4 regions of the Superficieibacter sp. HKU1 genome follow, and region 2 is predicted to be linked to each of the others. Evidence: predicted binding sites of a transcription regulator. Region 2 holds the regulator's gene; each other region holds the start of a gene.

Region 1 (2,206 bases), 1.6 Mb from region 2:
CTCGATATACGTGGCATCGGCCATTTCCGGGTCGGTCATAATGGTGGCCGGGTTGGAGTTCACCAGAATGACGCGGTAGCCCTCTTCGCGCAGCGCTTTACACGCCTGCGCGCCGGAGTAGTCGAATTCACACGCCTGGCCGATAACAATCGGGCCAGCGCCCAGAATCAGGATACTTTTTATGTCTGTACGTTTTGGCATGGCTCTCTTAACTCCTGATTATTTCGCGGACTGACGGTAAAGCTCGATTAACGCAATGAAATGGTCGAACAGCGGCGCGGCATCGTGCGGACCGGGGCTGGCTTCCGGGTGCCCCTGGAAACTGAACGCCGGTTTGTCGGTACGGTGAATGCCCTGCAAGGTGCCGTCGAACAGCGATTTATGCGTCACGCGCAACGTGGCGGGCATGGTCGCTTCGTCAACCGCAAAACCGTGGTTCTGCGCGGTGATCATCACGGTATTATTGTCGATATCTTTTACCGGATGGTTGCCGCCGTGGTGGCCGAACTTCATCTTCACGGTTTTCGCGCCGCTGGCCAGCGCCAGCAGCTGATGGCCGAGGCAGATACCGAAGACCGGAATGTCGGTCTCAAGGAATTTCTGGATTGCGGTGATGGCATAGTCGCACGGTGCCGGATCGCCGGGACCGTTGGAGAGGAAAATACCGTCCGGGTTCATCTTCAGCACCTCTTCGGCAGAGGTTTGCGCCGGAACGATGGTCAGGCGGCAGCCGCGATCCACCAGCATACGCAGAATGTTGCGCTTTGCGCCGTAGTCATAGGCAACCACATGAAATGGCAGGTCTTCTTCCGCCTTCGCTTCCGGCAGTTCACCTGCCAGCGTCCAGCTGCCCTGCGTCCAGCTATAGGTTTCCGCCGTGGTCACTTCTTTTGCCAGGTCCATCCCGTTCAGGCCGGGAAAGGCTTTCGCTTTTTCCAGCGCTAACGCCGCATCCGGGTTATCTCCGGCGATGATGCAGCCGTTCTGCGCGCCTTTCTCACGCAGCAAACGCGTAAGCTTACGGGTGTCGATATCGGCGATGGCCACGATGTTATGACGCTTGAGATAAGAAGAGAGGTCTTCGGTGTTGCGGTAGTTACTGGCTATCAGCGGTAAATCGCGAATGATAAGCCCTTGAGCATGAACCTGAGCGGATTCTTCATCGGCTTCATTGGTGCCGACATTACCGATATGGGGATAAGTTAGAGTGACGATTTGGCGGGAGTAGGAAGGATCAGTGAGGATTTCTTGATAACCGGTCATTGAAGTATTGAAAACGACTTCCCCAACCGCCGAACCCGTTGCCCCGATGGCCCGACCGTGAAACTGGGTTCCGTCTTCCAGAACCAATAGCGCTGACTTAATCAAAACACCCTCCAGAGAATATTCACTCACTTTATTTGCATATTAATTCATAAATACGGCCTGAATCAATGCAAATTTCGTTTACCGGTGGATTTCTGGCAAACGGCGGCATTCTGCAGATAAGTCGTCTTAAAGTCAACCTAAAGCGCGATTTATACTGTTATTTTGTGCCCCCTGTGCTGAATACTGGCTTTTGCCGTCAAAAACCAGCGCCAGACCTGTGACGAAAACGCTTGCGCACTCTGTACAATGAGAAAAAAAGTGGAAAAGTATAAAAAGTGAGTTCCCAGGAAGAAAATGAACGGCAGAAATGGCTAAAACAACATTTAAACCTGACATTTACGCTGTCAGCCAATAAAAAATGAAATTATGGGGTAAAATAACAGGGCAATAAAATATTGCCCTTTGTAATCAATAAATTGTGATTACAATAACCACATCACGACGGGTAATAAAAGTTATAAACTGTGTAAATCAAGCACATCTCGCATATCAAAAAGGCCGCTATCCTTATCTTTAAGCCACAAAGCTGATTTAACCGCACCATTGGCGAACGTCATCCGGCTTGACGCCTTGTGGGTAATTTCTACTCGCTCACCGATGTCGGCAAACATCGCCGTATGCTCACCAACGATATCGCCAGCCCGCACGGTGGCAAAACCGATGGTGCCCGGCACGCGCTCACCGGTATGCCCTTCCCGGCTATAGACCGCGCAATCGTTAAGATCCTTGTCCAGCGCCTGAGCAATCGCTTCGCCCATAGCCAGCGCGGTGCCTGACGGTGCATCAACTTTATGCCGATGGTGGGCTTCAATAATTTCAATATCGGTATAGTCGCCCA
Region 2 (2,206 bases):
CAGAGAAAACTTAAGATCGGCACTCATCAATTTTTACTCCTTGTTATGACCCTGTGAAAAGTGAGCTTGTTCATTTTTACACACTTAACGGCGAAAATCTTGCAGGATTTAGATTGATATACATTTTTTCTCTTTCCCTTTTCATCAGGATCGGCCAAAATTCCACGCTTAATTATAAGCGTACCAGCCATTGACCCCCACCTGACGTTCTGTGTCGATTTCCCGACCTAAGCAATGATCGCAAAATTGCGCCAGGGGTGTGTGAAGGCAAACGTTTACCCTCCTATTTGCAGGCGTTCAGGCCAGGGTCCGGAGTAAGATGTAATGGCAACAATTAAAGATGTCGCGAAACGCGCAAACGTTTCCACTACAACTGTGTCACACGTTATCAACAAAACCCGTTTTGTTGCTGAAGATACGCGTAATGCAGTGTGGGCGGCAATTAAAGAACTTCACTATTCTCCCAGCGCTGTTGCCCGCAGCCTGAAGGTTAATCACACCAAGTCGATTGGCCTGCTGGCGACCAGCAGTGAAGCGGCCTATTTTGCCGAAATTATTGAAGCGGTTGAAAAAAGCTGTTTCCAGAAAGGTTATACCCTGATCCTTGGCAATGCGTGGAACGATATTGAAAAGCAACGCGCTTATTTGTCGATGATGGCGCAAAAACGCGTCGATGGCCTACTGGTCATGTGCTCTGAATATCCTGAATCGCTATTAAGCATGCTGGAAGAATACCGTCACATTCCGATGGTAGTGATGGACTGGGGCGAATCAAAAGCGGACTTTACCGACTCGGTGATTGATAACGCGTTTAAAGGTGGCTATATGGCCGGGCGCTATCTGATCGAACGCGGCCATCGTGATATCGGTATTATTCCAGGTCCGCTGGAACGTAATACCGGGGCCGGGCGTCTGGCCGGGTTTATGAAAGCGATGGACGAAATTCAGGTCACGATCCCTGAACAGTGGATTGTCCAGGGGGATTTCGAACCGGAATCCGGCTATCAGGCGATGCAACAGATCCTCAATCAGTCCCAGCGCCCCACCGCCGTCTTCTGCGGTGGCGATATCATGGCGATGGGGGCATTATGTGCCGCCGATGAGATGGGCCTGCGCGTGCCGCAGGATATTTCGGTGATTGGTTACGATAACGTGCGCAATGCCCGTTTCTTTACGCCAGCGCTGACGACGATTCATCAGCCGAAAGATTCCCTCGGCGAAGCCGCGTTTAATATGCTGCTGGATCGCATTGTGAATAAGCGGGTTGAATCGAAGTCCATTGAGGTGCACCCCCGCCTGATTGAACGCCGCTCGGTAGCCGATGGTCCGTTCGTCGACTACCGCCGTTAAGTTAGCCTGCGGGAGCCGTTTCTTCCGGGTCCCGCAGCCACTCTTTGTTCAGCGTTTCGCTGTCTCCCAAATACTCCAGCAGCCATCCCAGCGCGGGCGAGATATCGCTCTGCTGCCAGGTTAAGCAGCAGGCCGCATCAGGAAACGGGTTCTCGAGGGCCAGCGCGACCCACTCGCCCGAATCTGTCCATGGCCGGGCAAAATGTGAAGGCACCATCGCCGCACAAAGACCCGCTGAGATACAGGTTGCCGATGACTCCCAGTCCGGCACCACGACGCGCTTTTGATTGTCCAGCAGCCACGTCGTGCGCTTTGGCAACGAGCGTGAGGTATCCTCGCGCACCAGTGAAGGCCAGTTACGTAGCTCATCGTCGCTTAACGGCCCCGGCTGTTTTGCGAGGGGATGGTCGCAGGAGACAACGCAGTTCCAGCTCAGCATTCCCATATCCCGAAACGCGTAGCGCCCACCGACCGGAATAGCCTGGGTTGCGCCGATGGCCAGTTCCACCCGCCCATCGGCCAGCGCATCCCACACACCGTTGAACACTTCCTGAAAAACAATCAGTTCGACGTCAGGAAAATGGCGATAGAAATCGACAATCATTTGCCGGGTACGTTCGGGCCTGACAATATTATCTACGGCAATGGGAAGCTGGCTGCGCCAGCCATTGGCAATTTGCTGACACTGCTGACGGGTGATCAGCATTTTTTTGATAACAGTGCGCCCTTCTTTTAAAAACCAGCTGCCGGCCGGGGTTAACTCTACATCGCGATGGCGCCGCTCAAATAGCGGCACCCCCAGCCACTCTTCCATCTGACGCACGGTATAACTGATTGCTGACGGAACACGATGCAG
Region 3 (2,206 bases), 680 kb from region 2:
TACTCGGTGCGGCCATCGCCGATTTCACGTTTGCCCAGCACCAGCGGGCGAATGCCGTTTGGATCGCGGAAGGCGACCATACCGTGACCGATAATCATCGCCACGCAGGCGTAAGCGCCGCGGATCAGGCGGTTGGTGGCGGCAATGGCGGCAAAAATGTTGTCTGCTTCCAGCGGATAGTGGCGGAAGTTATCCAGCTCGCTGGCAAACACGTTGAGCAGAACTTCAGAGTCAGACGTGGTGTTGATGTGACGACGCTTCTCTTCGAACAGCTTTTTACGTAGTTCGTGCGCGTTGGTCAGATTGCCGTTGTGAGCAAGCGTAATACCATAAGGGGAGTTAACGTAGAAAGGCTGCGCTTCAGAGGCGCTGGAGCTGCCAGCTGTTGGGTAGCGAACGTGGCCGATACCCATATTGCCCTGCATACGCTGCATGTGACGTGCTTCGAACACATCGCTCACCAGACCATTAGCTTTACGCAAACGAAAGCCGTTATTCGCATCAATGGTGATGATGCCTGCGGCATCCTGCCCGCGGTGCTGAAGCACCGTTAACGCGTCATAAATAGACTGGTTGACCGGCATAACACCGGCGATACCGACAATACCGCACATACGTCTTTTCCTCGTTAAGCTACGACCCAAAGTTTATACTTTGGGCAAGAAACTTGACGAGCTTTGGAGGTATTCGAAAAACCATCTGATGACGGGGGAAAAATAAGGAATAAACTGCGAGTGCTGCCAGTCATCGCTCTTCGCCATCCCTGTGAACGTGTCAAGAAAGAACAGGATAGCAGCGATGATCAGTACCCCACGCAATGCGCCGAAGCAGATCCCCAATACCCTGTCTGTACCCGACAGCCCGGTCTTCTCCACCAGTTGACCTATCACGTAGTTCACGATGGCACCTACGATGAGCGTCGCAATAAACAGCGCCGCAATAGCAATCCCATTTCGAACCCGTTCATCTTCAAAGCCCGTAAACCAGACAGACAGTTCCGTGTAGTAATGGCTGGCAACATAAAAGGCACAGCCCCATGTCACCAGCGATAATGCTTCACGAACAAAGCCGCGGATAAGGCTCACTAAGCAAGAAAAGCCCAGTACCGCGATAATGGCGTAATCAATCCAGACCATATATGTCCCACGATGTTACGCCCTGTCGTCCAGTTGGGGCGCATTCTAACAGAAAAAGAAAACGTTTGCGTAGGGATTTCCCGTCCCTGGTCAAATAAAAATGGCGCTGAAAAAACAATCAACGCCATCGCCATTTTGGGGTACGAGGGGCAAAGCCCTTCGCCCTAGTTCACGCTGTAGTTCATCACTACGCCGTTCAACCCCGATAACTGGTTCAGCTCACCCAGCGAGCCTTTAAGCTTATCTTTCGATGCGTCGGGCCCGACCAGAATGCGGGTAATTTTACCCTGTACCGGCGTCGAAGGCGACGTATAAACCCGGTATCCGGCGCCGCGAAGTTTGCTGACGATCTCGCTGACTTTATCAGCATTTTTCAGCGCGCCCAGCTGCACCACATACGCCTTGCCGGTGGGCGCAGGTTTATCTTCAGCGACGGGCTTCGCTGGCGGCGTTTCGCTGGCCGCGGCCAGTTGTTCGCTGGCTTTGTCACGCGCCGGTTTTGGCTGCGGTTTGTCGGCCGGTTTCGGTTTTGGCGGATCGGGCTGGACCGGGATTTGATCGATATCTGCGCCGTTGTTCGCCGCCAGACGCGACGGGTCCAGCGTCGGTGCCGCAGCATCGCCCGCCCTCACCTCTTCTGCCGCGCCTTCCGGCGGCTGAGCAGGTAGCGCCTGCGTTGCGGCAGGCAGCATATCAGGCTCGTCACGATCCCCCGCTTTCGGCACCAGCGGGATTGCAGCAAACTCATCCTGATAATGTTTTTTCTGGCCGTCGAGCAGGCCGGGCAGAATGATAACGCCCAGCGCCACCAGCACGATAGTGCCCACTAAACGGTTCTGAAACTTACTTGCCACCGGATCTCCCCGCCTCTATTTCTTCCATTACATGCGCTACCGTGTGGAACGATCCACACACCAGCACGGTGTCTTCTGGCTGTGCATTCGCCATCGCGGCGCGCCACGCCTTCCCTACTGTGGCATAGATTTCGCCGTCAGGTAAATGCGCCAGTAACTGCTCTGCCGATGCGCCGCGCGGCCCTTCTAACGGTGCACAATACCAGCTGTCCACAA
Region 4 (2,206 bases), 500 kb from region 2:
GATCCCGCGTTTTGCGAAATCACCGTTTGATGAATTTTCCACCCCGGAAGCGCGTCGATATTTCACGGAGAAAAAAGAGGCCCAGTTGGGCAGCTTTGCCGATCATCTTGCCCATTCCGCCGGGCTTATTAAGAATATCAGCGACGATTTGCGCATTCTGGATAAGCACATTGTCAAACCCAACGCGGTGAATGGTGAGCTTTCTGAAGATGACATCCATCTGTTTCCGCTATTACGAAATCTGACCATCGTCGCCGGGATCAACTGGCCGACCAGGGTGGCTGATTACCGCGATAACATGGCGAAACAGACACAAATCAATCTCCTTTCCTCTATCGCATCGTGACCGTCTGGCGGACGGAAATCCGTCCGCCACTCCTTTTAAGCTTTTTCCTCTGTTAATTTCTGTGCTGACAGTACATGCTGCTTGTGTCAGGATAGATGACAGGCATGATGCAGAGGAAACCCATGAAGAAGATCGTTATTGCCGCCGCCCTGATCGTCAGCGGCCTGATTGTCGGATGTAACCAGCTGACTCAGTACACCGTCAGCGAGTCGGAAATTAATCAGGCGCTACAAAAACGAAATAATTTTTCCAAAGATATTGGTCTGCCGGGCGTGGCCGATGCACATATTGTCCTGAACAACCTTACCAGCGCCATTGGCCGTGAAGAGGCAGATAAAGTCACGCTGAGCGGCGATGCGTTTCTGGATATGAACTCCCTTTTCGGCAGTCAGAAAGCCACCATCACCCTGAAGCTGAAAGCGCTTCCCGCCTTTAATAAAGAGCAGGGCGCGATTTACCTGCAGGAAATGGAAGTGGTGAATGCTGACGTCAAGCCAGACAAAATGCAGCCGGTGGTGCAAACCCTGCTCCCCTATTTGAACCAGTCACTGCGCAACTACTTCAATCATCAGCCCGCTTATATGCTCAAAGATGATGGCGGCAAAGGGGAAGCGCTGGCCAAAAAATATGCAAAAGGTATTGAAGTGAAGCCGGGGGAAATCGTTATTCCTTTCACCCATTAATCGCTTTATCCTCCTCTCACGCAAGTCTGCAAAGTGCGCTTTCAGGCTTGCGTCATACAATAAAAGAGTGCAAACGAAAACGTTTCCGCTTATCCTTAGTGCCCGGCAAAAAACAGCCCTGATACCCGCCGGAGCGCTCTAATGACTGACCAACCGCAAGTACTTAAGATCCGCCGCCCTGACGACTGGCACCTCCATCTGCGCGACGGAGAAATGCTGAAAACCGTCGTACCTTATACCAGCGAAATTTATGGTCGTGCGATTGTCATGCCCAATCTGGCACCGCCTGTGGTAACGGTTGACGCCGCGATAGCCTACCGTCAGCGCATTCTGGATGCCGTTCCTGCCGGGCATACTTTTACCCCCCTGATGACCTGTTACCTGACCGATTCTCTCGATCCGGCAGAGCTGGAGCGTGGTTTTAACGAAGGCGTATTTACCGCCGCCAAACTATATCCTGCCAATGCCACCACCAACTCAAGCCACGGCGTCACCAGCATTGATGCCATTATGCCGGTGCTGGAGCGGATGGAAACGCTGGGTATGCCGCTGCTGGTGCATGGCGAAGTCACCCATGTGGATATTGATATTTTTGATCGTGAAGCACGGTTTATTGAAACCGTTATGGAACCACTGCGCCAGCGCTTACCGGGGCTGAAAGTGGTATTTGAGCACATCACCACCAAAGATGCGGCGGATTACGTGCGTGAAGGCAATGAACGGCTGGCGGCGACCATCACTCCCCAGCATTTAATGTTTAACCGTAATCATATGCTGGTGGGCGGCGTGCGGCCTCATCTTTACTGTCTGCCGATCCTCAAGCGCAACATCCACCAGCAGGCGCTGCGAGAGCTGGTAGCCAGCGGTTTTGACCGCGTTTTTCTCGGCACCGACTCTGCGCCACATGCGCGTCATCGTAAAGAAGCCAGCTGCGGCTGCGCAGGCTGTTTTAGCGCCCCGACCGCGCTTGCCAGCTATGCAACCGTGTTTGAAGAGATGAACGCGCTGGCGCACCTGGAAGCATTTAGTTCCCTTAACGGTCCGCGCTTCTATCAATTGCCGGTGAACGACACGTTTGTTGAGCTGGTTCGCCAGGAAAGCCAGGTCGTCGATTCTATCGCCCTGCCTGACGATACGCTTATTCCCTTCCTTGCAGGCGAAACCGTGCGCTGGACGG

The links. Region 2 encodes PurR, which represses purine synthesis genes. Its sites were predicted from a motif close to CANGCAAACGTTTGCNTG; they were not measured.
Region 1: carA (glutamine-hydrolyzing carbamoyl-phosphate synthase small subunit) is a predicted target of PurR. The motif match lies at 1,588-1,605, and genes of this name have one in related genera.
Region 3: cvpA (colicin V production protein) is a predicted target of PurR. The motif match lies at 1,191-1,208, and genes of this name have one in related genera.
Region 4: pyrC (dihydroorotase) is a predicted target of PurR. The motif match lies at 1,102-1,119, and genes of this name have one in related genera.

What each region holds. Positions count from the first base shown of each region.
Region 1 is NZ_CP119754.1:888,265-890,470, reverse strand. It holds gene carB (carbamoyl-phosphate synthase large subunit) at 1-201, opposite strand, end outside; gene carA (glutamine-hydrolyzing carbamoyl-phosphate synthase small subunit) at 220-1,368, opposite strand; gene dapB (4-hydroxy-tetrahydrodipicolinate reductase) at 1,824-2,206, opposite strand, start outside.
Region 2 is NZ_CP119754.1:2,466,391-2,468,596, forward strand. It holds gene P0H77_RS11795 (YnhF family membrane protein) at 1-27, opposite strand, end outside; gene purR (HTH-type transcriptional repressor PurR) at 325-1,350, shown strand; gene punR (DNA-binding transcriptional activator PunR) at 1,352-2,206, opposite strand, start outside.
Region 3 is NZ_CP119754.1:3,150,278-3,152,483, forward strand. It holds gene purF (amidophosphoribosyltransferase) at 1-614, opposite strand, end outside; gene cvpA (colicin V production protein) at 648-1,136, opposite strand; gene dedD (cell division protein DedD) at 1,301-1,990, opposite strand; gene folC (bifunctional tetrahydrofolate synthase/dihydrofolate synthase) at 1,980-2,206, opposite strand, start outside.
Region 4 is NZ_CP119754.1:1,963,940-1,966,145, reverse strand. It holds gene grxB (glutaredoxin 2) at 1-346, shown strand, start outside; gene P0H77_RS09305 (lipoprotein) at 469-1,029, shown strand; gene pyrC (dihydroorotase) at 1,171-2,206, shown strand, end outside.